DNA from 2 places in the Micromonospora ureilytica genome. Region 1 is predicted to be linked to the other one. Evidence: predicted binding sites of a transcription regulator. Region 1 holds the regulator's gene; the other holds the start of a gene.
The links. Region 1 encodes HrcA, which represses chaperone genes, less so after heat shock. Its sites were predicted from a motif close to GGTTNGCACNCTCNNNNNGAGNGTGCNAACC; they were not measured.
Positions count from the first base shown of each region.

Region 2: the regulator HrcA is predicted to act here: its motif matches at 5,214-5,244, upstream of groL (chaperonin GroEL).

Region 1 is NZ_JADOTX010000001.1:7,040,866-7,056,890, reverse strand. Features, by position in the region: gene IW248_RS32540 (16S rRNA (uracil(1498)-N(3))-methyltransferase) at 68-802, opposite strand; gene dnaJ (molecular chaperone DnaJ) at 804-1,949, opposite strand; gene hrcA (heat-inducible transcriptional repressor HrcA) at 2,025-3,047, opposite strand; gene IW248_RS32525 (DUF4870 domain-containing protein) at 3,273-3,899, shown strand; gene hemW (radical SAM family heme chaperone HemW) at 3,967-5,190, opposite strand; gene IW248_RS32515 (enoyl-CoA hydratase-related protein) at 5,210-5,998, shown strand; gene IW248_RS32510 (SDR family NAD(P)-dependent oxidoreductase) at 6,041-6,805, opposite strand; gene IW248_RS32505 (hypothetical protein) at 7,126-7,986, shown strand; gene IW248_RS32500 (phytanoyl-CoA dioxygenase family protein) at 8,208-9,110, shown strand; gene IW248_RS32495 (low temperature requirement protein A) at 9,292-10,479, shown strand; gene IW248_RS32490 (low temperature requirement protein A) at 10,507-11,700, opposite strand; gene IW248_RS32485 (MOSC domain-containing protein) at 11,858-12,493, opposite strand; gene IW248_RS32480 (carbohydrate ABC transporter permease) at 12,606-13,436, opposite strand; gene IW248_RS33355 (carbohydrate ABC transporter permease) at 13,433-14,419, opposite strand; gene IW248_RS32470 (sugar ABC transporter substrate-binding protein) at 14,416-15,702, opposite strand; gene IW248_RS32465 (GlsB/YeaQ/YmgE family stress response membrane protein) at 15,954-16,025, opposite strand, start outside.
Region 2 is NZ_JADOTX010000001.1:6,031,003-6,047,027, forward strand. Features, by position in the region: gene IW248_RS27605 (GNAT family N-acetyltransferase) at 101-1,120, shown strand; gene paaN (phenylacetic acid degradation protein PaaN) at 1,171-2,844, shown strand; gene IW248_RS27615 (GNAT family N-acetyltransferase) at 2,953-3,483, opposite strand; gene IW248_RS27620 (cold-shock protein) at 3,695-3,898, shown strand; gene IW248_RS27625 (hypothetical protein) at 3,994-5,166, shown strand; gene groL (chaperonin GroEL) at 5,436-7,058, shown strand; gene IW248_RS27635 (hypothetical protein) at 7,117-7,365, opposite strand; gene IW248_RS27640 (GNAT family N-acetyltransferase) at 7,444-8,379, opposite strand; gene IW248_RS27645 (S8 family serine peptidase) at 8,449-11,052, opposite strand; gene IW248_RS27650 (glycerol-3-phosphate dehydrogenase/oxidase) at 11,278-13,092, shown strand; gene IW248_RS27655 (hypothetical protein) at 13,181-13,714, shown strand; gene IW248_RS27660 (FAD-binding oxidoreductase) at 13,725-15,125, opposite strand; gene IW248_RS27665 (DUF4031 domain-containing protein) at 15,194-15,478, shown strand; gene IW248_RS27670 (HD domain-containing protein) at 15,450-16,025, opposite strand, start outside.

The sequences.
Region 1 (16,025 bases):
TGGAAAGAAAGCGCCCCTGGAGGGGCCGTTTCCTTCCAAGATCTCGATGAGGACGCGCGGCGTGGGGCTACCAGCGGTTGAGGCGGGTGGCTAGCACGCTGAGGGCCGCCACCCCGGCGGTGGAGGTGCGCAGCACAGCCGGCCCGAGGCGTACGGGTCGCCCGCCGGCCTCGGCGAAGGCGGTCAGCTCGGCCGGGGCGATGCCACCCTCCGGGCCGACCACCAGGACGATCTCACCGGTGGAGGGCAGCTCGGCGGTGGTGAGCCGGTCTTCGGCCTCCTCGTGCAGCACGAACCCGGCGGCGGCACCGGCGATCCGGCGGGCCACAGTGGCTGTGGACTCGTCCGGCGCACCGGCCACCACCGGCAGCCACGGCCGGCGGGCCTGCTTGGCCGCCTCCCGGGCGGTGGCCACCCACTTCTCCCGGGCGCGTACGCCCCGGTCGCCGCGCCACTGGGCCACCGAACGTGAGGCCGCCCAGGGCACGATCTCGTCCACCCCGACCTCGGTCATCGCCTGCACGGCCAGCTCGCCCCGGTCGCCCTTGGCGATGCCCTGCACCACCGCGATCCGGGGGACCGGCGCGTCCGCGTACCCCCGGGAGGTGATGGTGACCTCAAGGGTGCCCCTGCCGACGGCCGTGACCACGGCGGCGGCCGTGCCACCCCGCCCGTCGGCGAGCAGCAACTCCTCGCCGACGCGCAGCCGCTGCACGGTGGCGGCGTGGTGCCCCTCCGGGCCGTCCAGGGTCAGCGCGTCGCCGGTGGGCAGCGCCTCGACCAGGAAGAGCGGAGCGGACACCTCAGGCGTGCCCGTTGAACGCGTCGCGCATCCGGGAGAAGAAGCCGCCCTGCTTGGACAGCTCGGCGACCTCCTCACCACGGGTCTTGGCGAAGTCGCGCAGCATCTTCTCCTGGTCCGGGTCGAGCTTGGTGGGAGTCCGCACGTCCAGGTGCACGTAGAGGTCGCCTCGGCCGGTGCCGCGCAGGTGCGGCACGCCCCGGGCGCGCAGTCGTAGCGTGCTGGCCGGCTGGGTGCCGGCCTTGACGTCGACGGTCTCCTCGCTGTCCAGCGTCTTGATGGTCAGCCGGGTGCCCAGCGCCGCCGCCGTCATCGGCACGGTGACCCGGCAGTGCAGGTCGTCGCCCTTGCGGGAGTACACGTCGTGCGGGCGCTCGTGGATCTCCACGTAGAGGTCACCGGCGGTGCCGCCACCGGGGCCGACCTCGCCCTGCTGGGCCAGCCGGATCCGCATGCCGTCCTCGACGCCGGCCGGGATCTTGACGGTCAGCGAGCGGCGGGTACGAACCCGACCGTCGCCGGCGCAGGTGGGGCAGGGGTGCGGGATGGTGGTGCCGTAGCCCTGGCACACGGTGCACGGCCGGGCGGAGACCACCTGGCCGAGGAAGGTGCGCTGCACCGACTGCACCTCGCCCCGGCCGCCGCACGCCTCGCAGGTCGCCAGGTGCGTGCCGGCGGCCGTGCCGGCGCCCGAGCAGGTGGTGCAGAGCACAGCGGTGTCAACGGTGATCGGGGCTTCCACGCCGAACGCCGTCTCGTGCAGGTCGAGTTCGAGTCGCAGGATCGCGTCGGCGCCCGGGCGGGTACGCGGCCGTGGGCCACGGGCGCCACCTCCCGCACCGCCGAAGAACGCGTCCATGATGTCCTGGAAACCGACGAACGGACCGGCGCCTCCGGGGCCGCCCGGACCTCCGGCGCCGCCGCCACCCGGGGCGAGCGGGTCGCCACCCAGGTCGACGATCTGCCGCTTCCGGTCGTCCGAGAGGACCTCGTACGCGGCGTTGATGTCCTTGAACTTCTCCTGAGCCTCCGGGTCCGGATTGACGTCCGGGTGGAACTGGCGCGCCAGCTTGCGGTAGGCGCGCTTGATCTCGTCATCGGAGGCTTCCCGGCTCACACCGAGAATGCCGTAGTAGTCCCTGGCCACTGCGTTCCGTGTCCTCATGTTCGTCTCGCGTTGCGCCGGTCGGCGGCCGCAGCCGGCCGCATCGGCCCTGACCAATCAGTTCTGGGCCAGCAACTCGCCCACGTAGCGTGCCACGGCGCGCACCGTGGCGATGTTGCCGGGGTAGTCCATCCGGGTGGGCCCCAGCACCCCCAGGCCGCCGACGATCGTGGCACCCGGGCCGTACCCGGTGCTGACCACCGAGGCGGCGCGCAGGTTGTCGAACTCGTTCTCGTCGCCGATCAGCACCCGGGTCGTGCTGGGCTCGGTCTCACCGATGAGCTTGAGCAGCACGACCTCCTCCTCCAGGGCCTCGAGGATCGGCCGCAGGGAGCCCTGGAAGTCGAGCAGGCCACCCCGGGTGAGGTTGGCGGTGCCGGCGAGCGCGATCCGTTCCTCGTGCCGCTCGACAAGTGTCTCCAGCAGGACGGTGGCGAGCGTGGTCATGGTCGGGCGCAGCCCGGTCGGCGCTTCCTCGACCAGCGCCTGCACCAACGGTGGCGTCTCGGACAGCCGGGCGTTGGCGAGCTTCTCGTTGATCAGTCGGCGCAGGTCGGTGACGTCGTCGGCGGGCACCGGGCCGGGCAGCTCCACGAGCCGCTGCTCCACCCGCCCGGTGTCCGCGATCATGACGAGCATCAGCCGGGTCGTGGAGATCGGCACCAGCTCCAGGTGACGCACCGAGGAACGGGCCAGGCTCGGGTACTGCACGACGGCGACCTGACGGGTCAGCTGGGCGAGCAGGCGAACCGTGCGGTGCACCACGTCGTCGAGGTCGACAGCACCGACCAGGAAGCGCTCGATGGCCCGGCGCTCGGCCGGGCTGAGCGGCTTGACCCGGGACAACCTGTCGACGAAGAGGCGGTAGCCGCGGTCGGTGGGCACCCGGCCGGCACTTGTGTGCGGCTGCCGGATGTAGCCCTCCTCCTCCAGCACGGCCATGTCGTTGCGGACCGTGGCCGGGGAGACCCCGAGCTGGTGCCGCTCGACCAGCGCCTTGCTGCCGACCGGCTCCTGGGTGGAGACGTAGTCTTCGACGATGGCGCGGAGCACTGCGAGTTTCCGGTCGTCGAGACCCATCCTCCGCACCTCCTGTCGCACGTCGGCCGCCGGCGCCGTGGGCCGGCCGGGCCGTCCTGGCACTCGACTGTAACGAGTGCCAGTCTACGTCGGCAGGCCCGCCGACGCGATGATCAACGACCACCTGTCGGTGCGGCCCATGCCACCCCATTGGGCTGATCGGCCCGCACGGCGGGGCGGTGTCGCTCTGGTGCGGCGTTGCCACCGGCCCTTACCGTGACATCCATGACTGAACCTCCTCGCCCTCCCGGGTCGGGCGACCCCGGCAACTACCCGCCGGAGCCCACCTCCCCAGGCCCGTTCCCGTCGTCCGAGCCGCCCACCGCACCACTGTCCGGGGCACCCGGCCCGGCCGGCTATCCCCCGGCCGGTGGCTATCCGCCGCCCACCGGTGACCAACCGCCGTCAGGCGGCTACCCTCCGGCAGGCGGCTATCCGCCGCCCGGGGGCTATCCCCCACCCGGCGGTTACCCGGCCGGTGGGGCATACGGCGGCCCCGGTGGCGGCTACGCCAACAACGAGGACAAGACCTGGTCGCTCGTCGCGCACTTCGGCGGCGCCCTCGGCGCGCTGGTCAGCTTCGGTCCGCTGGGCTTCGTCGCCCCGCTCATCGCCTACCTGACCCGCGGCCAGCAGTCGCCGACCGTCCGGGCGCAGGCCCTCGCCGCCCTGAACTTCCAGATCCTCTGGTCGGTCATCGCGTTCGTGCTGCTCTTCGTGAGCTGGTGCCTGCTCTTCCTGCCCAGCATCGCCGTCGTGGTGATCCAGATCCTGTTCGGGATCATCGCCGGCGTGAAGGCCAACGAGGGCACCCCGTACCGCTACCCGATGACTGCCAACTTCATCAAGTGAGCCGGGCCGGCCGCTCCCCCGGCCGGTCTGGAACACCGCTGCCCCCGGTCCGGGGGCAGCGGGCCACTCAGGGCAGCAGGTCGCGGACGACCGCGTCGGCGAGCAACCGCCCGCGCAGGGTGAGCACCGCCCGGCCGGCGGCGTACTCGTCGGCGGCCAGCAGCCCGTCGGCCAGCGCCCGCTCGGCGCCGGCCCGGCCGGTGGCGTCGAGCACCGCCAGCGGGAGGCCGCTGGCCAGCCGCAGCCGGAGCATCACGTCCTCCATGTGCGCCTCGTCGACAGTGAGCACCTCCCGGGCCAGCCCGGGAGACGCGCCGGCGGCCAACCGCTGGGCGTACGCCGAGGGGTGTTTCACGTTCCACCAGCGCACCCCACCGACGTGGCTGTGCGCCCCCGGCCCCAGCCCCCACCAGTCCGCGCCGGTCCAGTAGAGCAGGTTGTGCCGGCAGCGGGCCTCCTCGGTACTGGCCCAGTTGGAGACCTCGTACCAGGAGAGCCCGGCCGCGTCGAGCGCGGCCTCCGCGGCCAGGTAGCGGTCCGCGGCCACGTCGTCACTGGGGTACGCCAGCTCGCCGCGCCGCATCCGGGCCGCGAGCCGGGTGCCGTCCTCGACGATCAGGGCGTACGCGCTGACGTGGTCCACTCCGGCGGCCACGACCTGCTCCAGCGAGGCGGCGAAGTCCTCGGCCCGCTCCCCCGGGGTGCCGTAGATCAGATCCAGGTTGACGTGCTCGAACCCGGCGTCGCGCGCCTCCAGGGCGGCGGCGGTGGCCCGGCCGGCGCTGTGTTTGCGATCCAGGATCGCCAACACCCCCGGGGAGGCGGACTGCATGCCCAGCGAGATCCGGGTGTAGCCGGCGGCCCGCAGCAGCTTCAACGATTCCGGGGTGACCGACTCGGGGTTGGCCTCGGTGGTCACCTCGGCGTCGGCGGCCAGCCCCCAGGTGCGGTCGATGCCGTCGAGGATGCGGGCCAGGTCGTCGGCGGGGAGCAGGGTGGGCGTGCCCCCGCCGACGAAGACGGTGTCGACCCGGGGCGGCGGGTTGTCGCCGAGCACCCGGGCGGCCAGCGTCAGCTCGGCCAGGACGGTGTCGGCGTACCCCTCGCGGCTCGCGCCACCGCCCAGTTCGGAGGCGGTGTAGGTGTTGAAGTCGCAGTAGCCGCAGCGGCTCGCGCAGAACGGGACGTGCACGTACACGCCGAAGCCGCGCGCGCCGACCGCAGCGGTGGCGGTGGCGGGCAACGATCCGTCGACGGGGACGGTCTCACCATCTGGAAGGACGCCGGGCATGGCCACTAGTGTGCCCGGCATGACCTCTCCCGACGTCCTCGTGCGGGTCGCCACGGCCCGTGGGGTGACCACCCTCACCCTGAACAGCCCGCACAACCGCAACGCGCTCTCCACCGGCCTGATGACCCAACTGCTGGCCGGACTGGCGGACGCGGTGGCCGACGAGGCGGTCCGAGTGATCGTGCTCGACCACACCGGCCCGGTCTTCTGCTCCGGCGCGGACCTGAAGGAGACCGCCGCGGCGTACGCCAGCGGGACGGTGCCGGCCGGGATGCTGGGCGACGTGCTCGCGGCGCTCTGGGAGTGCCCGAAGCCGGTGCTGGCCCGGGTCGGCGGGCCGGCGCGGGCCGGTGGGCTGGGCCTGATCGCCGCCGCCGACCTGGCGGTCTGCGCCGACGAGGCGACCTTCGCATTCACCGAGGTACGCATCGGGGTGATCCCGGCGGTGATCTCGGCGACCGTGCTGCCCCGGCTGCACCCCCGCGCCGCCGCCGAGCTGTACCTGACCGGGGACACCTTCGACGGTCGCCGCGCCGCCGAGATCGGCCTGGTCACGGCCTCGGTCCCGGCGGACGGGCTGGACGACGCGGTACGGGGCTACTGCGACTCGTTGGTGCGCGGGGCACCTGGGGCGTTGGCCGGCGCGAAGGAGTTGCTGCGCCGACCAGGTACCGCCGAGTTGCGCGCCGACCTGGCCCGGCTGTCCGCCGTCTCGACCGGCTACTTCCTGTCCGACGAGGGGCGCGAAGGGGTCACCGCGTTCCGCGAACGTCGACCCGCGCGCTGGGTGCCCGCTATCGACGGCTGACGGCCGGGGCGCCACCGGGAGCGGCGGCGCCCCAAGGCCGGGTCACCAGGCGGTCGCGCCGCCGTCGACCGGGTAGTTCGCCCCGGTGATGTACGACGCCCGGTCGGACGCGAGGAAGACCACCAGCTCGACGACCTCCTCGGGACGCGCGAAGCGCTTGAGGAGCGTCTTGGCGGTGATGGCGTCCCGCGCCTCCTGGTTGTCACCGAGGTCGCGTTCGCTGGCCGGGGTGAGGGTGGGCCCGGGGCTGACCGCCACCGCGCGGATCCCGTGGGGCGCGCCTTCGAGCGCGAGCTGTCGCGTCATGCCGATGATGCCGGCGTTCGCGGCGGTGTGACCGACCATCGGCGGGACGTGGCCGCCGATCATCCCGGCCATGGAGGCGGCGCTGATGATGACGCCGCCACCGCGCCGGACCAGGTGCGGCCAGGCGAACTTCGACACGAAGTACGGAATGTCGAGTTCGCCGGTGATGGTGTAGCGCCAGTCCCGCACCGAGAAGTCGGGCATCGGGCCGAAGCGGAGCGCGGCCGCGTTGTTGTAGACCACGTCGAGCCCGCCGTAGGCGGCGGCAGCGTCGTCGACGAGCTTGCGTACCTGCTCGGGGTCGGTGAGGTCGACCGGCGCGATGCCGGTCATCTCCCCGCCGGCGCGGCGGACGAGTTCGACAGTCTCGTCGTTACCGGCGACCTGGAGGTCGGCCCCGACGACCTTCGCGCCCTCGCGTGCGAAGGTCAGCGCCGCGACGCGGCCCAGACCACCGCCGGTGCCGGTGATCAGCACGACCTTGCCATCGAGCGTTCCCATGGAAGTCCTCCTCGTTCGGGACCAACGCGCCCGGCTATGGGTGGTAGGTCGGATTGACATGTCAACAGGGCTAAGTCCTTGACCGGTCAATCGCTTCCCGTTACGGCTTACCGGGTGACGCTCACGACAGCCCTGCGCCGGGCCGGAGACAGAACGCGGCGGCAGGTGAGATCGCGACCGGAGCGGGAACGTCGCCAACCGGCACGCGACAGCGGAGCTGACCCCGAACTGGTCGGAGTCGGCCACGGTGGGCCCGAACCGCTCGGACGACCCGGAGACGCCCTGCGGGGACGTACGCTTGGCAGACTGTCGATCTGGGGGTGTGGGTGCGAACTCGGGCAACCGTGGCGGGTGGAGTGGTGCTCATCCTCGTCGCCGTGATCGCGATCTGGCTCGTCGTACGGCAGGTCGGCGACAACCTCACGTTGCCGCTGGTGGCACGGAAGTGCACAGTGCAGGCCGACGGAAGGGTCGCGCTGGACGCCGACCAGATGGCCAACGCGGCGACCATCGCGGCGATCGGCGCGAAGCGCGGAATGCCCGAGCGGGCCGTCGTGGTCGCGCTCGCCACCGCCTACCAGGAGTCCGGGCTGCGCAACCTCGCCGACGGTGACCGCGACTCGGTCGGCCTGTTCCAGCAGCGACCGAGCCAGGGCTGGGGCACCCCGGCGCAGATCCGCGACCCGCGCTACGCGGCCAACCGGTTCTACGCGGCGCTCAAGAAGGTGCGCGGCTGGGAGAAGATGCGCGTCACCGATGCCGCCCAGCGGGTGCAGCGCTCGGCGTTCCCCGAGGCGTACCAGAAGTGGGCCGACGACTCCGAGGTGCTCAGCCGGGCCCTGATGGGCGACGCAAGCGGCGCGGTCGCCTGCACGGTGGGGCGCACCCCGGTGATGCACGGCGCGGCGGCGGCCGCGCAACTTACCCGCAACCTCGTGCTGGACTGGGGGTTGAAGGGCACCGACCCGACCAACCCGACCGGGTTGGCGGTGACTCCGGGCGACCAACGCGACGGCTGGCGCTATGCGCACTGGCTGGTGTCGCACGCCCAGGACCACGGTGTGAAGCGGGTCCGCTTCGGCGACCTGGAGTGGACCGCCCGCGGCGGCTCGTGGGACCGGGTGGACGGCCCGCAGAGCCCCGCCGGCCAGGTCGTGGCCGAGGTGTTCAACGAGGGTTGACCGACCCGGATCTCTTAACCGGCAGTCACCGCACAATCGGGCAATGAACATCAAATCGAGCTATTGATCACCTCGATCTCACTCTGTGCGTTTCTCTCGCTGCGTGGGGTCCCACTGCGGCCAAATCCCGCACCACGCCCTCCCCGACGCCTGGACCACCGCGTTACGATCGGCGGCCTGTGCCAGAAAAGGTTTCACCTCATGGGGAGGGGTACGACGCGGTGTTCGATTACGGCGACCGGACCGGTTACGAACCGATCAGCGACACTGACCGCAAGGAGTTCCACGAGCAGGGCTTCCTCCTGCTGCGCAACGTCCTGACGGAGGACCACCGGGCGGCGCTGGAGGCGGCGGTCGACCGCGTCTACGCGGAGGAGCAGGCGAAGGGCACCACCAAGAAGGACGGCACCCTGCACCTGCTGGGCTTCCTGGAGCGCGACGAGCTCTTCGGTGAGCTGCTGACCCACCCGATCGCCTTCCCGTACATGTGGGGGCTGGCCGGCTGGAACATCTACACCCACCACAACCACCTGGACGTGACCCCTCCGGCCGCCGAGCCGGAGAAGCCGTACTGGGGTTGGCACCAGGACGGGTACCGGCAGAACTCCGACCCGGAGACGATGGACCCAAACCTGCCCCGGCCGATGTTCTCGCTGAAGGTCGCGTACGTGCTGTCGGATCTCTCCGAGACCGGCCGCGGCGCTACCAAGGTCATCCCGGGCAGCCACCTGAAGAACTCGCTGCCCCGGCCGGCGGACCTCACGGTGCAGAACCCCGACCCGGAGGGCACGGTGGAGATCACCGCCAACCCGGGCGACGCCTTCATCTTCGACCGTCGGCAGTGGCACTCCCGGTCGACGAACCTGTCGACAATCACCCGCAAGATGCTCTTCGTCGGCTACACCTACCGGTGGATCCGTCCGCTGGACGAGCTGCACCCCGACCTGAACGGCGAGTGGTACCGCAACCGCACCCCCGTGCAGCGCCAGCTGATCGGTGAGGGCACCCACACCGCCAACTACTGGGGCATCAACTGGGACGGGTACGTCGACGACGAGATCCCGCTGCGCAAGGAGCTCAAGGAGCGCGGTCTGCTCGACCGCAACATCCCCTGGCTCCGCTGATCCCCTGCTCGTAGAACGGCCCTCTGCCACCGCTGAACGATGGCAGGGGGCCGTTCCACGTCCGCTCCCGGAGAGCGCGTTACGGGCCACCGGCCACCGCACTGTCGGTAGCGTGGCGGGTGCGCGGAGTTGGGCGCGGCGCCGCCGTCCAGGGCGCGGGGTGGCACAGGAGGCAGCCGCAGTGACGTCCGCTCCGCTCCCCCGGATCCTCCGCCGCCGCGGCGAGCCGGAGTACCCGACCTTCCTGGAACTCTTCTTCGACCTGATCTACATCTTCATGTTCTCCCGGCTCGCCGCCAGCCTGGCCGAGCACCTCACCGTCCGGGGTGCGGCGCAGACCGCCGTCCTGCTGCTGGCCGCCTGGTGGGTCTGGGTCCTGACCGCGTGGCTCACCGACCTGTTCAACCCCCGACTGCCGATCATCCAGGCGACCGTCCTGCTGGTCATGCTCGGCACCCTGCTGATGGCGATCGCGACGCCGTACGCCTTCGGCCGTTACGGGTGGCTCTTCGTCGCGGCGTACTTCGGCATTCACCTGGTCCGGGACGCCGTCCTGATCCCCGGCACCCGAGTGAACCGGCCGATCCAGGCCAGGAGCATCCGGGTGTTCTTCTGGTTCGGCGTCACCGTGACACCCTGGGTGGCCGGAGTGTTCGTGGACGAGACCGCTCGACTGGTGCTCTGGTCGCTCGCGGTGGCAGTCGACCTCGGCTCGGCCCGGGCCGGCTGGCCGACGCCGGGGCTGGGGCGCACCGAGCTCGCCAGCCAGATCTTCACCGGGGTGCATCTCTCCGAGCGGCACCGGGCGATCTTCATCGTCGCGCTCGGCGAGTTGATCCTGAGCACCGGCACGGGGCTGGCCGGCAGCGGATTCACGGCCGGCGCGGTGGCCACCGCCGCTGTCGCGTTCGTCAGCGCGGTCCTGCTGTTCCAGCTCTACTTCCAGCGGGTCCAGCGGATCCTGGCGCCACCTAGCGTCGCATCTGTAGAACGGGTCCGCTCCGGCACCTCCACCTCGTACAGCCATCTGGTCATGGTCGCCGGGGTGGTGTTGGTCTCGACCAGCACCTCGATAATCATCGACCGGCCGTCCGGCCACGACCCGGTCGAGCTGATGGTCGCCACCCTCGGCGGACCGATCCTGTTCCTGCTCGGCAGCGTCCTGTTCGATGCCGTGGTGACCGGCCGGATCCTCTGGTCCCGGGTGCTGGCGATCGTGGCGTTGTGTGCCCTGATGGCACCCGCCACACTCCTGCTCCCGCCCCTGACCGGCCTGGTGTTGGCGAACCTGGTCCTGCTGATCACTCTGGTCGGGGAAGGGCTGGCCGCGCGCGGCCGCCCGGTCGGGGCCACCGCGCCAGCACGATGAAGGGCCGTCCGCGAGGGTCGTACCGAGTCAGCGCAGCATCGGCGGCGCCGGCGTACGTGCGTGTTGCCGGGTGCTCACCAGGTTCGCCGCGGCGATCAGCGCCAGCACTGTCATGGCGAGCAGCGCGACAAGCACCGGCGGCAGCAGGGGCGTGGCCGGCGCCACGCACGCCAGCAGCACCAGCCCGGCCGACCGGGACCGCGAGATTCGCCCGAACACGGTGAAGTCGAGTACGCCCCGACCGACCAGGTACAACGCGGGACCACCGAGGATTACCGCAGCCCACGACGGCGGGGTCTCGCCCCATGGGCGGCTCACCACGAGGTGACTGGTGACCGCCGCGCCGACGATTCCGGCCACCATGATCAGATGGGTGACCGCGGCGGACTGGGTGAGCAGCCCCGGGTTGGACGACCGGGCGATCGCCTCGGTCAGCAGCTCACCCGCCCGGTAGATGTAGATCCGCCACATCAGCACCACCGTGCCGAACACCACCGCCAGCGCCCAGGCCCGTTCCATCGTGTACTCGCTCATGCTGAAGGTCGTTCCGGTCACGAAGATCGAGACACCGAGCGCGACGATGACGAACTGCCGGTAACGCTCGGCCACCCGTCCCCCGGCCAGCCGCCAGTCGCGCGCTCGTGAGTGCCCGATCCTCGGCACCGGCCAGCCGAACCCGGCCGCCGAGTATTCGACGACGACCGCGAGGGCCCAGATCGGCAACTGGCCCGAGCCTCCGACGAGCGCCCCACCGATCCAGCCGACACCGGCGACGCCCTCCCAGATCTGGATCCGGATGATGCTGGGAAGCAGGGTCCTGCTCGGGGCGACAAGGGAGTAGTAGACGGAGGTGCTGGCGTGGATGAGCACGTACGTGACCGCGAAGAGCAGCGCGTGATCGCCATACGCATCGGCCGCGGCCGCGGCCAACAGCAGGCTGGCCGCCGCCACCCAGATGAGCTGCCCTTGCCCGGACGGGCGTTCCAGGTCGAGGCTGTCCGCCCCCCACACGGTCAACGCCCAGATCATCGTGAACGCGAGCAGCAGCACCAGCGTCTCGGCGGCGCCGGTCCAGGTCAGGTTCTCGGCCAACGTGGTCGCCAAGGTGACAAGCGCGAAGACGTAGACCAGGTCGAAGAAGAGTTCCAGGAACGCCGGACGCTTGAAGTCCGGATCGGTGGGTGACGCCGCTGCGGCACCGCCCTCCGTTGCCATCGACATCGCGCTCCACCCGGTCCCCGCCGCACGCCCCCGTTGGGGACAATACGGGCAAGTCCGCCGCCCGGCCCGACGTTCCTGGAGGGCCGCCTGCCGGGTGGGCAGCCCTCTCCGCCCCGTCGAGGACGTCCTGGTGCGCTGAGCGTCGCGTCGGTGACGGTCAGCGCCTCAGCCGCCGGCGGACCTTCTCCCGGATCGGCTCCGGCAGGCCCTCCGCGTCGAGCAGCCGAGGCAACAACTCCGGCTCCAGGCTGGTCGCCCGGAACACCTCGCCGATGGTCACACCGTGCGCGGGTCGGTCCACCACCTCGACCGGGTCGCCCGCGCCGACCTCCCCCTCGCGCAGAACCCGCAGGTAGGCCCCGGGCGACGCCCGGACCGTGAACCGCTTGATCAGATCCGGTACGCCCCAGAACCCGGCGAAGGTGGTGCAGGGGGTGCGCGGCTTGGTGACCTGGAGCAGGGCCGACCCGACCTGCCACTGCTCGCCGATCACCGCGCCCGTCACGTCGACCGCGTAGGTGGTCAGGTTCTCGCCGAAGCCGCCGGGCGGGATGGCGCGGCCCAGTTCGGCCACCCACCAGGCGGCGTCCTCCTCGGCGTAGGCGTAGACCGCCTGGTCAGGACCACCGTGATGGGCCCGCTCGCCGATGAAGTCGCCCGCCAGGCCGCCGGTGAGCAGCGACACCGGGCCGTCGACCGGCCGCTTGTCGATGCCGCTGCGGCCGCTCGCGTCGCCCGCCCACCCCGCCTCGGTCACGATGCCGAGGTTCACCGCTGCCACCCTGCCCGTCATGACCGTCAGCCTAGCGGCGGCCCGACGCCGCTCAGCCCGTCCGGCGCGGGGGGTCGGCACCGGCATCAGCGGTCCGCGCGTAGGCCCGCGCGGGCGTCGGGCCGTCCTGGGGTCAGCCCTTGACGGCGCCGGCCACCAGGCCGGAGACCATCCGACGCTGCACCAGCAGGAAGAAGATGATGACCGGCAGGGTGAACAGGGTGGACGCGGCCATCACCGGGCCCCAGTTGGTGTCGTCCCGACCGAAGAAGAAGGTCATCGCGACCGGCAGGGTGTAGCTGCCCTGGTCGTTGATGAACGTCAACGCGAAGATCAGCTCGTTCCACGCCGTGATGAAGGAGAAGATGCTGGTGGCCACCAGGCCGGGGGCGACCAGCGGGAAGAGCACCCGGCGGAAGGTCTGGGCCCGGCTGGCCCCGTCGATCGCCGCCGCCTCCTCCAGTTCCTTCGGCACCGCGGCGACGAAGCCGCGCAGCATCCAGACCGCGAACGGCAGCGAGAAACCGAGGTACGTGAGGATCAGGCTGGGCAGGGTGTTGTAGAGCCCCAGCCGCTGGATCATCAGGAACAGCGGGATGACCAACGCCTCCAGCGGGATCATCTGCACCACCAGCAGCATGATCAGGAAGCTGGTCCGCAGCCGGAACCGGAACCGGGCCACCGCTGTCGCGGCGAGCAACGCCACCAGACCGCTGAGCACCACAGTGGAGACGGCCACCAGCGCGCTGTTGAGGAAGAAATCGAGGAAGCTGACGCCGGGGATCAGGTTGCCGGTCAGGATCTCCCGGTAGTGCGTCAACGTCGGATGGGTGGGCACCGGCTGCGGGGTGGCCGAGAAGATCTCGTTGCTCGGCTTCAACGAGGTGGAGATCATCCAGTAGACCGGGAACGCCGCGAAGAGCGCGACCAGCAGCCCGGCGCCGTTGAGAGCGACCTTCTTCACGACTCGTCCTCCTGCCTGAGCACCATCCGTACGTAGAAGCCGGTGACCACGAGCAGGATCAGCGTGAGGATCACCGCGATGGCCGCGCCGAGCCCGTACTTCGGCGGCGGAGAGAAGGCTTCGGCGTACGAGTAGATGGCGAGCATGAACGTCGGCCGGTCCTGGGTGCCGCCGGCCAGCACGAACTGCTGGGTGAAGACCTTGAAGTCCCAGATCGTGGAGAGCACGATCAGGATTCCGAAGACCGGGCGCAGCAACGGGAAGGTGATCTTCCAGAAGACCCGCCACGGGCTGGCGCCGTCCACCCGGGCCGCCTCGTGCAGCTCACTCGGCACGCTCTTGAGACCGGCCAGCACACTCACCGCGATGAACGGGAACGAGTGCCAGACCACCACCAGGGTGAGGATGGCGAAGAAGAGCAGAGGCGAGTTGAACCAGCCGTAGCCGGTCCAGTCGCTGCGCCCGAACAGGCCGTTCGAGAGCCCGTCCGGCAACGCGTTGAACAGCCACGTGACCAGGCCGCTCGTGTCGTCGAAGATCCACTTCCAGACGATGGTGCCGGTCAGCGCGGGCGTGGCCCAGGCGAGCATCACGCAGCTGGCCACGAACGTCGCCATCTTGCGACCGAGCCGGTTGAGCAGCAACCCCACCAGGGTGCCGAGCACCATCGTGAGCAGCACGTTCGCCGCGGCGAACAGAACCGTGTTGCGCAGCACGGTCAGGAAGAACGGGTCGGAGAGGATGTCGGTGTAGTTGCCGAGCCCCACCCACGGCCAGTCGCGATCGCCGCGCAGTTGCCGGACGCTGTTCAGCCGGTAGAAGGACATCACCACCACCTGGCCGAGCGGCCAGAGCAGCAGCACCCCGATGATCAGCAGGGCGGGCAGGAGCAGCAGGTAGGGCAGGCGGTCCACCCGGCGACGCCGCCGCACGGGGGTCTCCCGCGCGACGGCCGTCTCCGGGTTTTTGGTCTGTGAGCTCACTTGCTGTTCAAGATGCCTTCCATCTCACCGGCCGCGTCGGCGGTAGCCTTCTCGACCGTCTTCTGACCCTTCATGACCGAGCTGTTCATCGCCTGGGTCACCGTCTTCGTCCGGCTGACCTCCACCCACTTCGGGGTGAGCGGCGTGAGCTTGGTGTTCTGCATGGTGGTGGCGAACGCCGCCATCACCTTGTCGTTCGCGTACGCGTCACCAGAGACCAGATCCTGGTAGACGGGGAAGAAGCCGAGGCTGCTCGCGAAGCTCTGCGCGTTCTTCTTGTTCAGCAGCACGGTCAGGTAGTCCCAGGCAAGGTCCTGCCGCTCGCTGTCCTTCCAGATCGCCACGTCCGAGCCGCCCGCGAAACCGGGCGCCGCCTTGCCGTCCGGGCTGGGGATCGGGAACGTACCCCAGACCTTCTCGATCTCGGGGTTGTCCTTCTTGATGGCGCCCTGCTGCCAGCTACCGGCGAAGGCCATCGCGGCCTTGCCGGTGGCGAACTGGGTACGCGCGTCGATCTCGTTCCAACCCGCGGCGGCCGGCGGTGCGACCTTGTGCACGGTCACCAGGTCGGTCCAGAACTTGACGGCCCGCTGCGCCTCGGGCGTGGTGTAGCCGGACTTCCAGGTGCCGCCCTGGTTGCTGGCGATCTCGCCGCCCGCGCCCCAGAGGAAGGAGTAGAAGGGCAGCTCGGAGTTGCCGGGCAGCGCGATGCCGTAGGTGCCCTTCTTCTTCGCCTGCACCGCCTTGGCCACCGTGACCAGGTCGTCCCAGGTCTTCGGGGGCTGCACGCCGGCCTCGGCGAACCAGTCGGTGCGGTAGTAGATGGCGCGCACACCCGCGTACCAGGGCACGCCGTACTGCTTGCCGTCGAGCTGCGCGTTGCGCACCAGGTCAGGCAGCAGATCCTTGCCGTCGGCCCAGCCACCCATCCGACCACTCACGTCGGCGAGCGCCTCCTGGGCGGCCCAACCCTGGGTCTCGGTGTTGCCCAGTTCGGTGATGTCCGGCCCCTCACCGCCGGCGAGCGCGGCCTGGAACTTCTTGGGCGCCTCCAACCAGGGGATGTACTGCACGACCACGTCGGTGTCGGGGTGCTTCTGGCGGAACTCGGCCTCGACCCCGTCGAGGAAGGAGTTCTGCGCGTCCCCGCCCTCGCCCATCATCCAGACCGTGAGCTTGCTGTCGTCGGCCGCGTCGTCGCCGGAGCCTCCACAACCGGTCAGCACCATCGCGGCCGAGGCCACCATGGCAGTGACCGGGGCCAGCCGCTTCCACCTGTTCACGCCACTTCTCCCCTCGCGCCGCCTGGAACTAACCTTCTCCGCCGCACCCTAGTACGGAGAATTCCTTTACGACAGTGGGCGGGACTGGCCGAAGCCTGGCGACCGTACCGCAGGGGCCCGACGACAGGCGCTCCAGCATCGGGCCAAAGCCGGGCACTTCAGCACGAAAGAGCGCCCGGCTCTCGGCCGGGCGCTCTTTCCAGTCGTGCAGTCCTACAAGTAGTGCTGTGTCGTCAGATGATGCCGGGTCGTTATCGGGTGACGCGGCGGCGGCCACCCACACCGGCCACCAGCGCGACAGCGATCGCGGCCACCACGACCTG
Region 2 (16,025 bases), 1.0 Mb from region 1:
ACGCCGGAGGCGTTGTGCGAGTGTCCCTCCCGACCACGTTCGATCGGGCCAGCGATTAATCGCTGGCCCGATCGCTTTTCCCGGGTGCACGCTCAGCGGCATGAGCATCACGATCGCGTCGTTCGACGGCGCCGACCACGCTTCGGTCGACGAGGCGTACCGGATCGGATCGGCCGTCAACGACGTCGATCTGCCGGACTTCCCGCCCTTCTGCCGGCGTCGCTTCGACGCGCTGTTCCACACGCCGATGCCCGGCACCCGGTCGCTCTGGGCGCTGGCCCGACTGGACGGCGTGCCGGCCGGCTACCTCCAACTGGACCTGCCGCAGCTCGACAACCCCGACAACGCCACCGCCGAGCTGCTGGTGCATCCGGACCTGCGGCGCCGGGGAATCGGCCGGGCCCTGCACGAGTACGGGGTGCGCCTGCTCCGCGAGCACGGCCGCAAGCGGGTCGTGGCGATGGCCGTCTCCGCGCTGCCCGGCGGGCCGGCCAGAAGTGCGGCGGGCGACGCGTTCGCCGCCGCGACCGGAGCCCAACCCGCCCTCGCCGAGGTGCGTCGCCGGCTCGACGTCGACAAGATCGACCGGGTCGCGCTGCGGGCGGCGCTCGCCGAGGCCCGCCCGCGAGCCGAGGGTTATCAGTCGGTCTGCTGGCAGGGGACGACCCCACCGGAGTACGTCACCGACATCGCCTACCTCGACGGCCGGCTGCTGATGGACGCGCCCATGGGCGACGTGCAGTGGGAGCCGGAGCAGGTGGACGCCGAGCGCATCCGGGGCAACGAACGGGCGTTGGATGCCCGAGGTCGGCGGCGCTACCACCTCGGGATGCGGCACGAGGCGTCCGGTCGGCTGGTCGCCTGGACGCTGCTGGACGTGGGCGCCGCCGCCGACTGGCACGCGTACCAGCAGATCACCATCGTCGACCCGGCCCACCGTGGCCACCGGCTCGGCCTCATCGCCAAGGCCGAGAACCTGCACCACCTGCTCACCCACGAGCCGGCGATACAGGTGATCGACACCTGGAACGCCGCCAGCAACAGCCACATGGTGGCGATCAACGAACAGCTCGGCTTCCGCCCGGTGGACTCCTGGACCGACTGGCAGCTCACCCTCTGACAGGTATCGGCGCTACTGCTCGCGGTGGGTCCTCAGGCATGATTGCGGGCATGACGGAGACCCCGCATCCCCTGTACGACAGGCACGCCGACACCCTCAACCGTGCGCTGACCGCGATCACGGAGCGGGGCTACTGGTCCGCCTACCCCGAATCCCCCAGCCCCCGGGTGTACGGCGAGACCGCCGCCGCCGACGGTAAGGCCGCCTTCGAGGCGTACCTCGGTGGTGACTTTCCGCTCGACCAGCCCGGCGCGGGCGCACGGGTCGCCACCGAGACGAGCCCGTTCGGGGTGGAGTTGGCGGTGCGGTACCCGCATGCCGGCCCCGGCGAGCTGGTCGACGCCGCCTCCGCGGCGCTGCCGGCCTGGCGCGACGCCGGCCCGCAGGCCCGGGTGGGCGTCTGCCTGGAGATCCTCGACCGGCTGCACAAGCACATCTTCGAGCTGGCCAATGCTGTGCAGTTCACCAGCGGGCAGGCGTTCGTGATGGCCTTCCAGGCCGGCGGCGCACACGCGTTGGACCGGGCGTTGGAAGCGCTGGCGTACGCGTACGCCGAGATGACCCGGCACCCGGGCACGGCAGGCTGGGAGAAGGCCGCCGGCAAGGGTGACCCGCTGCGGATGACCAAGACGTTCCACGTGGTGCCGCGCGGGGTGGCGCTGGTGATCGGCTGCAACACCTTCCCGACCTGGAATTCGTACCCCGGGCTGTTCGCCTCGCTGGTCACCGGCAACCCGGTGATCGTCAAGCCGCACCCGCGCGCGGTGCTGCCGCTGGCCATCACCGTGAAGTACGCCCGGGAGGTGCTCGCCGAGGCCGGGTTCGACAGGAACCTGATCATGCTGGCGGCCGAGGCGCCCGGTGAGAAGCTCGCCAGCGACCTGGCCCTGCACCGCTCCATCCGGATCGTCGACTTCACCGGCTCCACCGAGTACGGCGACTGGCTGGAGACCCACGCTCGGCAGGCGTCGGTCTACACCGAGAAGGCCGGCCTCAACACGGTCGTCATCGACTCCACCGACGACTTCGCCGGCATGTGCCGCAACCTCGGTTTCACGCTGACCCTCTACAGCGGGCAGATGTGCACCACCTCGCAGAACATCCTCATCCCCGCCGGGGGCATCGAGACCGACCAGGGGCACAAGAGCTTCGACGAGGTGGCCGGCGGGATCGCCGCCGCCGTCGGCAAGCTCACCGCCGACCCGGCCCGAGGTGTGGAGCTGACCGGCGCCATCGTCAACGACGGGGTGCTGGAACGGCTGGCCGAGGTGACCAAGGTCGGCGAGCCGGTGCTGGAGTCGCGGGCCGTGGCCCACCCGTCGTACGCCGACGCGGTGGTGCGTACCCCGACGATCGTGAAGCTGACCGCGGACGACGCGGAGACGTACGGCCGGGAGTGGTTCGGGCCGATCTCGTTCGCCATCGCTACCGACTCCACCGCGCACAGCCTCGAGCTGCTGCGCCGGACGGTCGGCGAGAAGGGCGCGCTCACCGCCGGGGTCTACTCGACCGACGAGGCGGTGCTGGACGCGACCGAGGCGGTCGCGGTAGAGGTCGGGGTGCACCTGTCCTGCAACCTCACCGGCGGTGTCTTCGTCAACCAGTCGGCGGCGTTCTCCGACTTCCACGGCAGCGGAGCCAACGCGGCGGCGAACTCGGCGTTGACCGATGGGGCTTACGTTTCGAACCGCTTCCGGATTGTGCAGTCTCGGCGGCACGTCTGATCTTTGGTTGCGGTTGGGGGTTTCCGGGGCAGCCCGACCCGCTCCGGGCGGTCTGGCTTGATCCCTGCGCGGGTCGGGCTGCCCCGGAAACCCTTCGTGGGCACGGCTCTAGGCGGTTCTGCGCATCTGTAGCTCGTTCAGGGCTGGGATGGTCGGGTGGGGGACCCGTACGCCGGTGTCCTCGAAGCCCAGGCGCTGGTAGGCGCGGTAGGCGCTGTCATTGCCGACCACCACCTCCAGCAGCAGCTCCGGTCGGCCGCAGGCTCGCGACCAGGCGGCCACCCCGTCGATCAGCTCGCCGACCAGGCCACTGCCGCGCCAGGTGGGCGTGACGTACACGGCGTAGATCACGGTCAGCCCGGGTTCGTTCGGGGCGGTCGTGCCACCGGCGTGCCCGACAAGCCGGCCGCCCGGGTCCGCGATGAACTGCGCGTTTGTGGAACCGGCCGAGGTGTACGCGACCCGGGCGGCGAACTCGTTGTGCGGTCGGGCCGCCGCGTCCGCCAGGGTCTCCAGGAAGGCCAACGGCGCGTCGGCCAGCATCTCCAGGCGCAGCGCCCGCATCCGGGCGGCGTCCTCCGGCCGGACCCGGCGGATCTCGGCGAGCCGCAGGGCCGGCGAGCCCAGTTCGGTGGTCATGTCCGCATGCCTACCACAGGGAATGGACACAATTGGGCACCCCCGACGTGTGTCCGATTTGTGGCCGTGCGCGGCCGTCACTCCTCGTGTAGCGTGCGATTTCGGTCACCACTTCAATGGCGGTCATCGATCGCTGAGTCGGTGGTCCGGGGGCGCTCGGCCGTGCCGCGCGCCTGGTCAGGCACGCCGCGCAGAGTGAGGGAAGTGCACCGTGGCACAGGGCTCCGTGAAGTGGTTCAACGCCGAGAAGGGCTACGGCTTCATTGCCGTCGACGGCGGTCAGGACGTGTTCGTCCACTTCTCCGCGATCGAAATGGACGGTTACAAGGCGCTGGACGACGGTCAGCGGGTCGAGTTCGAGATCGCCCAGGGCCAGAAGGGTCCGCAGGCAGAGCACGTGCGCGTCATCGGCTGATCTTCCTGGCCGATTGGCCGCGTGAGTCGGGGCTGCGGTAGGGGCGTGCACCCGGGAAGATCGTGAACCGTTCCAGCCGATGCCGAGGAGCGTTCATGACCGACCAGCCGCCCCCGCCCACTCCGTCCTCCGGGTCGGGGGAGCCGGACCCCTCCGACCCGTCCTCGCCCGCAGGCGCCCCCGGCCCCTCCGGCCCGCCGCCCGGCTGGGGGCCGGGCATGCCCCCGGCCGGCCCACCCTCCGGCCACGCCGGCCCGCCGCCCGGCTGGGATCCCGCGCAGGGGGTCTGGGGTGCGGCCCCGCCGCCGCAGGGCTGGGCGTTCCCGCCCACCGAGGGCTACCCGCCCGGGTCGGGTCCCTACGGCGGACAGCCGTGGTATCCGGGGCCGCCGGTCGGCTGGTACCCGCCGGGTTACGGGTTCGACCCGAACGACGCCCTGGTCACGCCGCCCGGCGCGGGCCTCGGCGGTTGGTTCAACAGGTGCGCGGGAGCGCTGCGCCGAGGCTGGCGGCAGTTGGTGCCGATCATGCTGCTCACCCAGGTGCTGCCGGCGGCGGTGCTCTCGGTGCTCTCCCTCGGGCTTGACCCGTCGGCGAACTGGGCCCCCCAGGCCGGATCGAGCGCGAGCCCGGTGCTGCCTGACAATTTCGCCGCCGATCTGCTGAGCCTCCTGGTCGTGTTGATTGGTGGCAGCCTGTTGGTCGGGTTGGTACAGAGCGTCGGGTGGGGCGCCGGCACCTGGGTGATCACCCAACAGGCGGCCGGTCAGCCGGCCAGCCTGGAGTCGGCGCTGCGCTACGGCCTGCGGCGGGCCCTCGGGCTGTGGGGCTGGACGCTGCTGGTCAGCCTGCTGATCGGCGTCGGCTTCTGCTTCTGCGTGCTGCCGGGCATCTACCTGGGCTTCGCGCTGAGCATGGCCGGCCCGGTCTACCTCTTCGAACGCCACAATCCGATCGGTCGGTCGTTCCGGATGTTCCACGACCGCCTCGGCCTGCTGCTCGGTCGGGTGGCCCTGGTGGTCCTGGCGGTTTTCGTCGGCACAGCGATCCCCGGTGTTCTGGAAGGGCTGGGCACCTCGCCGTTCGGAACGGACCCGTTCGCCTCGGCGGGTACCGCCGCCGGAGTGGTGGTGGTGATCGGCATCACCGCCGTGCTGGCCCTGCCTGCCCACCTCGCCCAGATGATCGGTCTGCTGGTGACGTACGCGGAGCAGCGCGCCCATGAGGCACCGGTGAACACCGCAGGGCTGGCCGCGGAACTCGGCTGAGCGGCGGCATCGTGCTTGCACTCGGCAGGGGAGAGTGCTAAACAAGTCATTGGCACTCGCATACCGTGAGTGCCAATGGTCGGGACGGTGGGGCCAGGTTGCACCGGCGTGGAGACGCCGGGGCGACACATGGCCGGTCGTCGCGGGCTATCCGGCCCGGCCGAAGGACGTCGTCGTCGCCTGGTGGCGACGTCCCAAATGCGTACACCAGGCGGCCCATCCGGGACACACACTCGGGTGGCCGTGAGTGTCCAGGAGGACAACGCCGTATGGCAAAGATGATCGCGTTCGACGAAGAGGCGCGCCGCGGCCTCGAGCGTGGCATGAACCAGCTCGCCGACGCCGTAAAGGTGACGCTCGGCCCCAAGGGCCGCAACGTCGTGCTCGAGAAGAAGTGGGGTGCCCCCACCATCACCAACGATGGTGTGAGCATCGCCAAGGAGATCGAGCTCGAGGACCCGTACGAGAAGATCGGCGCTGAGCTGGTCAAGGAGGTCGCCAAGAAGACCGACGACGTTGCCGGTGACGGCACGACGACGGCGACCGTCCTGGCCCAGGCTCTGGTTCGCGAGGGCCTGCGCAACGTGGCCGCTGGCGCCAACCCGATGGCCCTGAAGCGGGGCATCGAGGCCGCGGTCCTGAGCGTCTCGGAGGAGCTGTCCAAGCTCGCCAAGGACGTTGAGACCAAGGAGCAGATCGCCTCCACCGCCTCCATCTCCGCTGGCGACAGCACCGTCGGCGAGATCATCGCCGAGGCGATGGACAAGGTCGGCAAGGAAGGCGTCATCACCGTCGAGGAGAGCAACACCTTCGGGCTTGAGCTGGAGCTCACCGAGGGTATGCGCTTCGACAAGGGCTACATCTCGGCCTACTTCATGACCGACCCGGAGCGTATGGAGGCCGTCTTCGACGACCCGTACATCCTGATCGCCAACAGCAAGATCGCGTCGGTGAAGGACCTGCTCCCGATCCTGGAGAAGGTCATGCAGTCGGGCAAGCCGCTGCTGATCATCGCCGAGGACCTGGAGGGCGAGGCCCTCGCCACCCTGGTGGTCAACAAGGTCCGTGGCACCTTCAAGTCGGTCGCCGTCAAGGCGCCGGGCTTCGGTGACCGCCGCAAGGCCATGCTGACCGACATCGCCATCCTCGCCGGTGGCCAGGTCATCAGCGAGGAGGTCGGCCTCAAGCTCGACGCCGCCAGCATCGACATGCTGGGCCGCGCCCGCAAGGTCGTGGTGACCAAGGACGAGACCACCATCGTCGACGGTGCCGGTGACGCCGAGCAGATCCAGGGCCGGGTCAACCAGATCCGGGCCGAGATCGACAAGAGCGACTCCGACTACGACCGGGAGAAGCTGCAGGAGCGGCTGGCCAAGCTGGCCGGCGGCGTTGCGGTGATCAAGGTCGGCGCGGCCACCGAGGTCGAGCTCAAGGAGCGCAAGCACCGCATCGAGGACGCCGTTCGCAACGCGAAGGCCGCCGTCGAAGAGGGCATCGTCCCGGGTGGTGGCGTCGCGCTGGTGCAGGCCGGCAAGACCGCCTTCGACAAGCTCGACCTGGTCGGCGACGAGGCGACCGGTGCGAACATCGTCAAGGTCGCGCTGGACGCCCCGCTGCGGCAGATCGCCGTCAACGCCGGCCTTGAGGGCGGCGTCGTGGTGGAGAAGGTCCGTAACCTCGAAGCGGGTCACGGTCTGAACGCCGCCAACGGCGAGTACGTCGACCTGCTGGCCGCGGGCATCATCGACCCGGCCAAGGTGACGCGCTCGGCGCTGCAGAACGCCGCTTCCATCGCGGCGCTCTTCCTCACCACCGAGGCTGTTGTCGCGGACAAGCCGGAGAAGTCCCCGGCTGCCCCGGCTGGCCCGGGTGGCGGGGACATGGACTTCTGAGTCCAGTTCCGACACACCGAACGGGGCGGGCCGCTGACGCGGTCCGCCCCGTTCGTCGTCAGGTCGGCAGTGGGCGCTGGTTGCGCCGCTTGTGCGCCCGGTTGTATGGCGGAAGCAGTTGGATCGGCGCGTCCACCATCTCCTGCGGCTCCTCGGCCACCGACGACTCGCCGTCGGTGGTCATCTCGGCGAGTTGTTCGGCGTCGCCGTAGTCGAGCCTGTCGAACGGCAGTTGGCCCGGGAGTTCGCCGACCGGTTTCCAGGTGATCGGCGGGCCGTCCTCGGTCTGGTTGTCATCCGTGGTCATGGCTGCCTCCTCTACCGAAACCGTAGGGGGCGTCGATGGCCGGTGCGGGCGAATGGATCTATGTCCTGTTTGCCCCGGTTATGCCCTCGATAGGGTTCGCCGGTACAGGAAGAAGACCCGCTCGATCCACGCACCCGCGCTGCCCGAATAGAACGGCACCGGCCCCACCCAGCCGATCTGTGCCCGGTCCAGCCCCGCCGCCCGCTGGTCGCGCAGGCAGCGCCGCAACAGCACCCCGCCGATGCCCGACCCCTCCGCGGCAGGCGCGGTGCCCATCGGCCCGAACCAACTCGGCCGGGACGACCCGTACGCGGCGAAGCCGAGCACCTCACCGTTCCGCTCCGCCAGGTGGCAGCCGGCGTCGGCGCGCCCCACCGACCCGGCCAACTCGCCGTCCCACGTGCCGCCGAACGTGGACCGGGCGAACGCCGTCAGCGCCGGCAGGTCCGCCGGCTCCGCCCGGCGTACGGTGACGCCCTGGTCGGCCAGCCGCCGCTCCGCCGCCTCGGTGGACCGCAGTGCCGGCGACCCGTCGTACGACAGGTCCGCGGTCATGTTCCAGGCGGTCCGGTCCTGCTGGTAGCCGAGCGCGAGGGCGGCGCAGACCGCCGGCGTGTAGCGGACGTCGATGCCCGGCCACGCGTAGTACGGCGGATTCCCGGCCAGCAGCACCTCGGTCGCCCCGCGCTCGGCGAGCACCCGCTCGGCCCGCTGGAGCAGCGCCCGGCCGACGCCCCGACGCCGCTGATCCGCGAGGACCGCCACCAGGTCCACGTGCCCGATCCCCGGCTCGGTCGACGACACCGAGCAGATCAGCACCCCGACCAGGTCCGCACCCCGGTACGCGCCCAGCCCGACCACGGACCGGTCGGCGGTGGCCCGGGGCCAGAGCACGTCCACGATGGAAGCCGCCTCGGCGGCGTCCTCGGGCAGGTCGAGAGCCTGCTGGCAGAGCTGTACGACGCTGGGGACCAGGTCGGCGGTCAGCTCGGTGACGGTGATCTCGGCGTCCATGGTCGCCGACCCTAGATCACCGGGTGGCGAGCCGCACCCCCGGCTCAGCGCTTCAGGAAGGAAACCTTCCTACTGCTGGGCTGCGCGAACGGCCGCGTAGGCGTCGACCTGGCCGGCGCCTGTCACGTTCGACGGAGCACCACAGGCGTCGGAGGGGCTGTCGGAGCGATAGGTGGGCGTCGCCGCAGTGGCGGTGTCCCGGAGGATCTGCCGGGTCCGGTTCACGTCGCCGACCAGCGCCGGGTTCGCCGACCACATCAGCGCGACCACCCCGGCCACCTGCGGGGTCGCCATCGACGTGCCGTCCAGCGCGCCGTACGTGCCGCCCGGCATGGCCGACACCACGCCCACCCCCGGTGCCAGCACGTCCGGCTTGTTCGCACCGCCGGACACCGGCCCGCGCGAGGAGAACTCGGCGACCCGCCGCTGGGCGTCCACCGCGCCCACTGTCAGGACGTCCGCGTACGGGGCCGGCGGATCGTCGATCGACGCGCACCACGGGCCGGTGTTGCCGGCCGCGGCGACCACGAAGATCCCGGCGGCGTCCAGGGCGGCGGTGGCCGGCCGCAGGACACGCTGGTCGCAACCCTCGATGGGCGGGCAGCCCCACGAGTTGGTCAGCACCTGCGGGGCGCGCTCCGGACGGCCGTCGGTGAACGGGTCGCCGCCGGCCGGAAAGGGCGCCAGCATGAACTGGAGACAGTCCAGGTAGTGCGCGGGGCTGCCGAGGTTGCGGTCCAGGTTGACGCAGCCCACCCACTGCGCGTCAGGTGCCACCCCGATGCCGTCCCGCCCGACCGCGCTGCCCACCGTGTGGGTGCCGTGCCCGCCCTGGTCGGTCGGGCTCCGGGTGTCGTCCCACGGGTCGTACCAGGAGTCGTCCCCGCCGCGGAACCCGGCTCGTAGCGCCGGATGGGTGCCGTCCACCCCCGAATCGGAGCTGCCGATCACGATGCCGGTGCCGGTGACCCGGAGTTGGGACCACACCCGGTCGGCGCCGATCTGGCGGATGTTCCACTCCGGGCCGGTGGGCTTGGGCGCGCTGCCCCGGCTCTGCCCGGCCGGGGCCGGCAGCGGGCGCAGACGCTGGCTGACCAGCACCCGGGCCACCTCCGGTCGGCGGGCGAGCCAGGCCCGCACCGCCGGGCCGCCGTCCACCTCGACGGCGTTGACCAGGTAGTACGACACCGGGTCGAGGCGCAGCCGGTTCAACCCCCGGAGCAGGTCGCCCTGGCTCTGCTCGGCGGTCGTCACGAGTCGCCGGTAGACCTCCGCCGCGCGGGCGTCCCGCCCGGCCCGACCCGGCGCACCGGCCGGCAGATTGCCCAGGTCGGCCTGCGCGCGTAGCACCACGAACAGCCGCTCGCCGTACAGGCCCGGTTGGCCGGGGCCGAGGTCGACCACGCCGAACGCCACAAGCAGCACCACGGCCGCCACCGCGGCGATCCGCCTGTTCGGGGTGCGTGCCGTCGGCCGGGCGAGCAGCACCGCGTACCCGATGGCGACCAGGACCGCGACGGCGAGCCCGGCGCCGGCGGCGGCCGCCACCCAGAACGGGACGTCCCGGGTGCCGACCAGCAGCAGGCTGATCTCTTCCGGGTCGGTGAAGGCCAGCGGGCCGAGCGCGGCCAGGCCCACGAGCCAGCCGGTCGCCGTTCGCCCGGCGCGGGTGGCGGCGGCCGGGTCGGAGGTGGCCGGCTCGGAGGTGGCCGGCTCGGAGGTGGCCGGGTCAGCGGTGGCCGGGTCGGCGGCGGGCCGCCAGGTCGCGGCCCAGAGCGCGGCCAACGCGAAGCCCACCGGCGGCAGGGTCAGCAGGGCGGGCAACTGCGCTCCGGACTGGCCGGTCCCGGCCGCGAGCAGCAGCAGCGCCACCCCGGCGACCAGGCCGCCGACCAGCACCAGCCGGGCCGGCCGGGGCGGCCGCCCAACCGCGAACGGGGACCAGAAGGGGGCATCCAGCAGAGTCGCGGCCAGCATCCCGAGCGCGGCGGCCGCCAGCAGCGCGAGTGCGGTCTCCAGGAGGCCGCCGAGCGCGCCCAGCCAGGCCCACGGCAGCAGCAGCGCCAACCCGGCGGCGACCGCGAGCAGCGGCACCGGCCCGATCCGGCGCGGGCGTCGCTGGGGTCCGACCGGCGTCGGACTCCCGGTGACCTCGGGCCGGGTGGCGTCGCTGTCTCCGGTGGCCCCGGGCCGTGTGGCGTCGCCGTCCGCGGTGGGTGCCGGGCCGCCGACCGAGCCAGCCAGCCCGGGGTACGCCCACCGCCGCGCCGACCAGCGCACGGCAACCGCGCTGAGCACCGCCGCGCCGGCCAGCGCGGCGAGGTACGCCTCGTGGTGCACCGGCGGCACGACCCGCAGCAGTGTGAGCACGCCGAGAGCGAGTGCCCCGATCAACCAGACCCGTCCGGTGGCCCGGACCGCGGCCGACCGGGGGAGCAGCGCCAGCAGCAGGGCGGGTGTGCCCACCAACACGACGGTGGCCAGGCCGAGAACCGGCCAGAGCCAGCCGACTCGGTCCCGTCCGAAGCCCAGCAGCACCTGATCGGTGAGCCAACCACCGGTCTGGGCGCCCACTGTGACCGCAACCGTCCAGCAGCCGATCAGCACGGCCGCGACCACTGGCCAGGGGGAACTGCGGCCGCTGAAGCCGGGGTACGCAGGTTGACCTTGCATCCGAGAACCTTACGACTACGACAAAGGGTTTCGACCCGACCGTCGGGTTCCGGGACTTCGAAGAACCGTGCAGATCTTGGACAGTTTCCGTCAGGCGATGACGGAAACTGTCCAAGATCTCCGATCAGTCGGCCTGGGGCCGGGCGCGTAGGCGCAGTGCCGGGCGGGCGGCGAATGTCGACACGGGGGCACGGCGGTTACGGTGGACGGGTGCGCGACCCCAATATCTCCCGATCCGTCGCCGGTCAGCTCTCACCGGTCCGCCGTGCGTCCGACCTGCGTCGACTGCGTGCCGAGCGCTTCGACGTGCTGGTCATCGGTGGTGGGGTGACCGGAGCCGGTGCCGCCCTGGACGCGGCGTCCCGGGGCCTGAAGGTGGCGCTGGTCGAGGCGCGTGACCTTGCCGCCGGCACCTCCAGCCGGTCCAGCAAACTCATCCACGGTGGCCTGCGCTACCTGGAGCAGTTGGAGTTCCACCTGGTCCACGAGGCGCTCACCGAGCGTGGCCTGCTGGCCACCCGGCTCGCGCCGCACCTGGTACGCCCGGTGCCGATCATGGTGCCGCTGCCGGCCGGGCGTGGCCTGCGGGACCTGCCGGCCCGGGTCTTCCGCCGCTCCTACTACGGGGCTGGCGTGGCCGCGTACGACGCCTTCGCCGGGGTCTTCGGCGGTGGCCGGGGCATGCCCCTGCACCGTCACCTGACCCGGGAGGGTGCCCGGCGGATCTTTCCGAGTCTGCGGGCCGACGCACTGGCCGGGGCGATCCGCTACTACGACGGGCAGGTCGACGACGCCCGGTTGGTGGTCACCCTGGCCCGCACCGCGGCCAGCCTCGGCGCCACGGTGGTGAGCAGTGCCCGCGCCGTCGGGCTGATCCGGCAGGCGCGCGAGGTGACAGGCGTTCGTGTCCGGGACCTGGAGGCGCCGCCCGGCTCGCCGGACGCGGAGTTCGAGGTGCAGGCCCGCACCGTCATCGCCGCCACCGGCGTGTGGAGCGACGACATGTCCCGGATGCTCAACGACGTGGGCCTGCGGCCCGGTGTCCGGGTGCGCGCCTCGAAGGGGGTGCACCTGGTGGTGCCCCGCTCGGCGATCACCGGTGAGACGGGGCTCATCCTGCGTACGGCGAGTTCGGTGCTCTTCGTCATCCCGTGGGGCGGGCACTGGATCATCGGCACCACTGACACCGACTGGCGACTGGATCGTTCCCACCCGGCGGCCTCGGCCCGCGACATCGACTACCTGCTTCAGCAGGTCAACACCGTGCTGGAGCGGCCGCTGACCACCGCCGACATCGAGGGGGTGTACGCCGGGCTGCGGCCGTTGCTGGCCGGCGAGGCCGACTCGACCTCGAAGCTCTCCCGTGAGCACGCGGTCTTCGAGCCGATGCTCGGGCTGCTGCTGGTCGCCGGCGGCAAGTACACGACGTACCGGGTGATGGCGTCCGACGTCGTCGACCGGGCCGCTCGCCGGCTCGGTGGCGCCCGCTCGTCGCGCACCGCCGACCTGCCGCTGCTCGGCGCCGACGGGTACCCGGCGATGTGGCGGGACCGGGCCGACCTGGCTCGCCGGCACGGCGTGCCGGTGGGTGTGGTGGAGCACCTGCTGGAGCGGTACGGCACCCTCACCCTGGACCTGCTGGCGCTTGTCGACGCCGATCCACTGCTGGGGTCCCCGCTGGCTGGTGCTCCGGAGTATCTGGCGGCGGAGGTCGCCTACGCGGCGCGGGCCGAGGGTGCGTTGCACCTGGAGGACGTGCTGACCCGGCGGACCCGGATCTCGTTCGAGACCAGCCATCGGGGGCTGGAGTCGGCGGAGCACACCGCCGAGTTGATGGGCGCGGTGCTGGGTTGGGACGCGGCCACCCGGGCGCGCGAGGTCGAGCACTACCGCGCCCGGGTGGAGGCGGAGCGGCAGTCCCAGTTGATGCCGGACGACGCGGCGGCGGACGCGGCCCGGCTCGGCGCTCCGGACGTCCGGGGTTACGCGGCCGACCGGGGCGACGACGACCAGGTTGCGCTGCGCCCGTCCGCTCGATGACGAATTGCGACGTTACCGATGGGTAACCATCGATACCGGCCCGGATGGTGGTTTCAAACGCTACCTACGGTGGGGTAGGTTTCCGCGCGTGCTAGCCCGCGCGCACCCTCGTCTCCTCGTACCCCTGCTCGCCGTCGTGCTCGTCGGTGCCCTGACCGGGTGCTCGCTCTTCGAGCAGGGCAAGCCGAGCACGCCGGTGGCGCAACCGACCGCCGGCGCGCCGGGCGGATCCCAGCTGGAGATCCCCACCACTGTCGCCGCCGGTCAGGTCAGCCTGCTCCAGCGGCTCGGCGAGGACGGGCCGATGCGCACCCTGAGCGTCGAGCGCAACGGCGCGTGGCAGTGCGTCGACTGCGCCGGCGACGGCGTGACCTCCCGCGGCACCCTCGCACCGGAGCTGACCGAACGGCTCCAGGTGCTGCTCGCCAACCCGCTGCTGGCCGATGAGACCGATCAGACCCGGCGGTACCGGACCACCTGCATCGACGCGCTGACGTCCAGCCTCATCACCTCGGCCGGGCTGATCACCTCGCAGGACTGCCCGGGTGAGGAGCTCACGCCTGTCGCCGGGGAGATCCTGCTGCTGCTCACCCAGGCGACCCCGGCCGAGGTCAAGGGCTGACCGCAGCCGCTCAGAGCACCTTGCCCGGGTTGAGCAGGCCGGCCGGGTCGAGCGCCGACTTGATCGCCTGATGCACCCGAACACCGACCGGTCCGATCTCCCGGGCCAGCCAGTCCCGCTTGAGCAGGCCCACCCCGTGCTCACCGGTGCACGTGCCGCCCAGGTCCAGGCCGAGCCGCATGATCTCGTCGAACGCCCGCCGGCCCCGCTCCACGCTCGCCGGGTCGGCCCGGTCGACCACGATGTTCGGGTGCATGTTGCCGTCCCCGGCATGCCCCACCACGCCGATCGGCACCTCGCACTCGGACGCGATCCGGGCGACCCCGTCCAGGAGCGCCGCGAGTGCGCCGCGCGGCACCGCCACATCGTCGATCACCAGACCGCCGTTGCCGCCCGGGTAGGCGTCCGCCGCGAACTTCTCCATGGCCGGGTGGGCCAGCCGACGAGCCTGGAGCAGCGCCGCCGCCTCCACCGCGTCGGTGGCCGCGTAGACCTCGTCGGCGCCGACGGCCTCGCACACCTCGGCAAGCACGGCCAGGTCGTCCGCCGCCCGGGCGCCGGTGTCGGCGGCGGCCAGCAACAGGGCCTGCGCGTCGGTCCGCAAACCCATCGGCTGGTACGCCTCGATCGCCAGCAGGTGGGTCTGGTCCAGCAACTCCAGCAGGCTGGGGGTGAGCCCGCGAGCCGCGATCTCGGCCACCGCCGCGCCGGCCGTGGCGACGGAGGGGAAGACCGCCACCAGGGTCAGCGAGTCGGCCGGGGCGGGCCGCAGCGCCACGGTCACCTCGGTGATCACGCCGAGGGTGCCCTCCGAACCGACGAACAGCCGGGTCAGGTCGTAACCCGCCACCCCCTTGGCCGTACGCCGCCCGGTGCGCAGCACCTCGCCGGAGGCGAGCACCACCTCCAAACCGAGCACGTACTCGGTGGTCACGCCGTACTTCACACAGCACATGCCGCCGGCGTTGGTGGCCACGTTGCCGCCGATCGTGGACGACTCCCACGAGCCGGGGTCCGGCGGGTACCAGAGGCCCTGCTTGGCCACCGCCCCGGCCAGCGCGGCGTTGACCACCCCCGGTTGGACCACAGCGATCCGGCTCACCGGGTCGATCTCCCGGATCTCGTTCATCGCGACGGTGCTGAGCACCACCGCGCCGTCCACGGCGTTCGCCGCGCCGGCCAGCCCGGTCCGCGCGCCCTGCGGCACCACAGGTACGCCGTGCCGGGCGGCGGCCCGGACCACGGCGACCACCTGCTCGGTGGTGCGCGGGCGGGTCACCACCAGCGGGATGCCGGCGGCGCACAGGTCGGCCTCGTCCCGTTGGTGCATGAGCAGCAGGTCCGGGTCGGTGAGCACGGCGTCGGCACCGAGCGCGGCGCGCAGGTCGTCGAGGAGCGCGGTGGGGGCCATGCAGCCGAGGCTAGGTCGCCGACCGGCGATCATCAACATGATCGACTGGGCGGGATAACTTGGGCACCATGCTCTACCTGGACCGGCCGGCCTGGCCGTGGCGCGGTCGGCTCTGGTCGCACCTGATCAGCGACGTCTCGTACGCCGAGCTGCACGCCTTCGCGGAGGCGCTCGGCGCGCCCCGGCGCGGCTTCGACCGGGACCACTACGACATCCCGGCCGACCGGTTCGCGGCGGCGGTGTGGCTCGGCGCCCAGGTGGTGCCGAGCCGGGAGCTGGTCCGGTTGCTCCGCGCCGCCGACCTGCGGCGGCCAAAGCACCTGGTCAGCCCGCGTTCTCCGGCTCCTCGGTGAGGGTGGCCAGCTCGCGGCGCACGTTGTCCCGGGCGGGCTCCTCCCACCGGCTCGCCAGCGGTGGCGACCGGAACAGCGCGGGCAGCGCCAGCAGGTTGGTCAACACCGCGGCCCGCCCGGCCCGGAAGGCCGGTTCCGGCACATGGGCGTACTCCCGGCGGATCGCCGCCGCGTAACGCTCGTAGCGGGCCGGCGGCGCGGCCAGCACGGCCAGGTCCGCATCACAGAGCAGCGCGCCGTCCCGGTCGTCCGCCGCCACCGCGTGCCCGGCGGTGAGCAGCACCAGCCGACGCACCTCGGCCACCGTGGACGTCGGCACCCCGAGCCCGCTGAGCACGCTCTCGGCCAGTGCGGCGCTGTCGCGTTCATTGGCGTCGCCAGCGGCCCGGGGGTCGTAGACCGCGTCGTGGAACCAGGCCGCCAGCCGGACCACGTCGGCCCGAGCGACCAGGTCGGCGTGCTGGTCCACCACGTCGAGCACCGCCGTCAGGTGGGCCAGCGTGTGATAGTGCCGGTGCGGCTCCCGCCACCGGACGATCACCTTCTC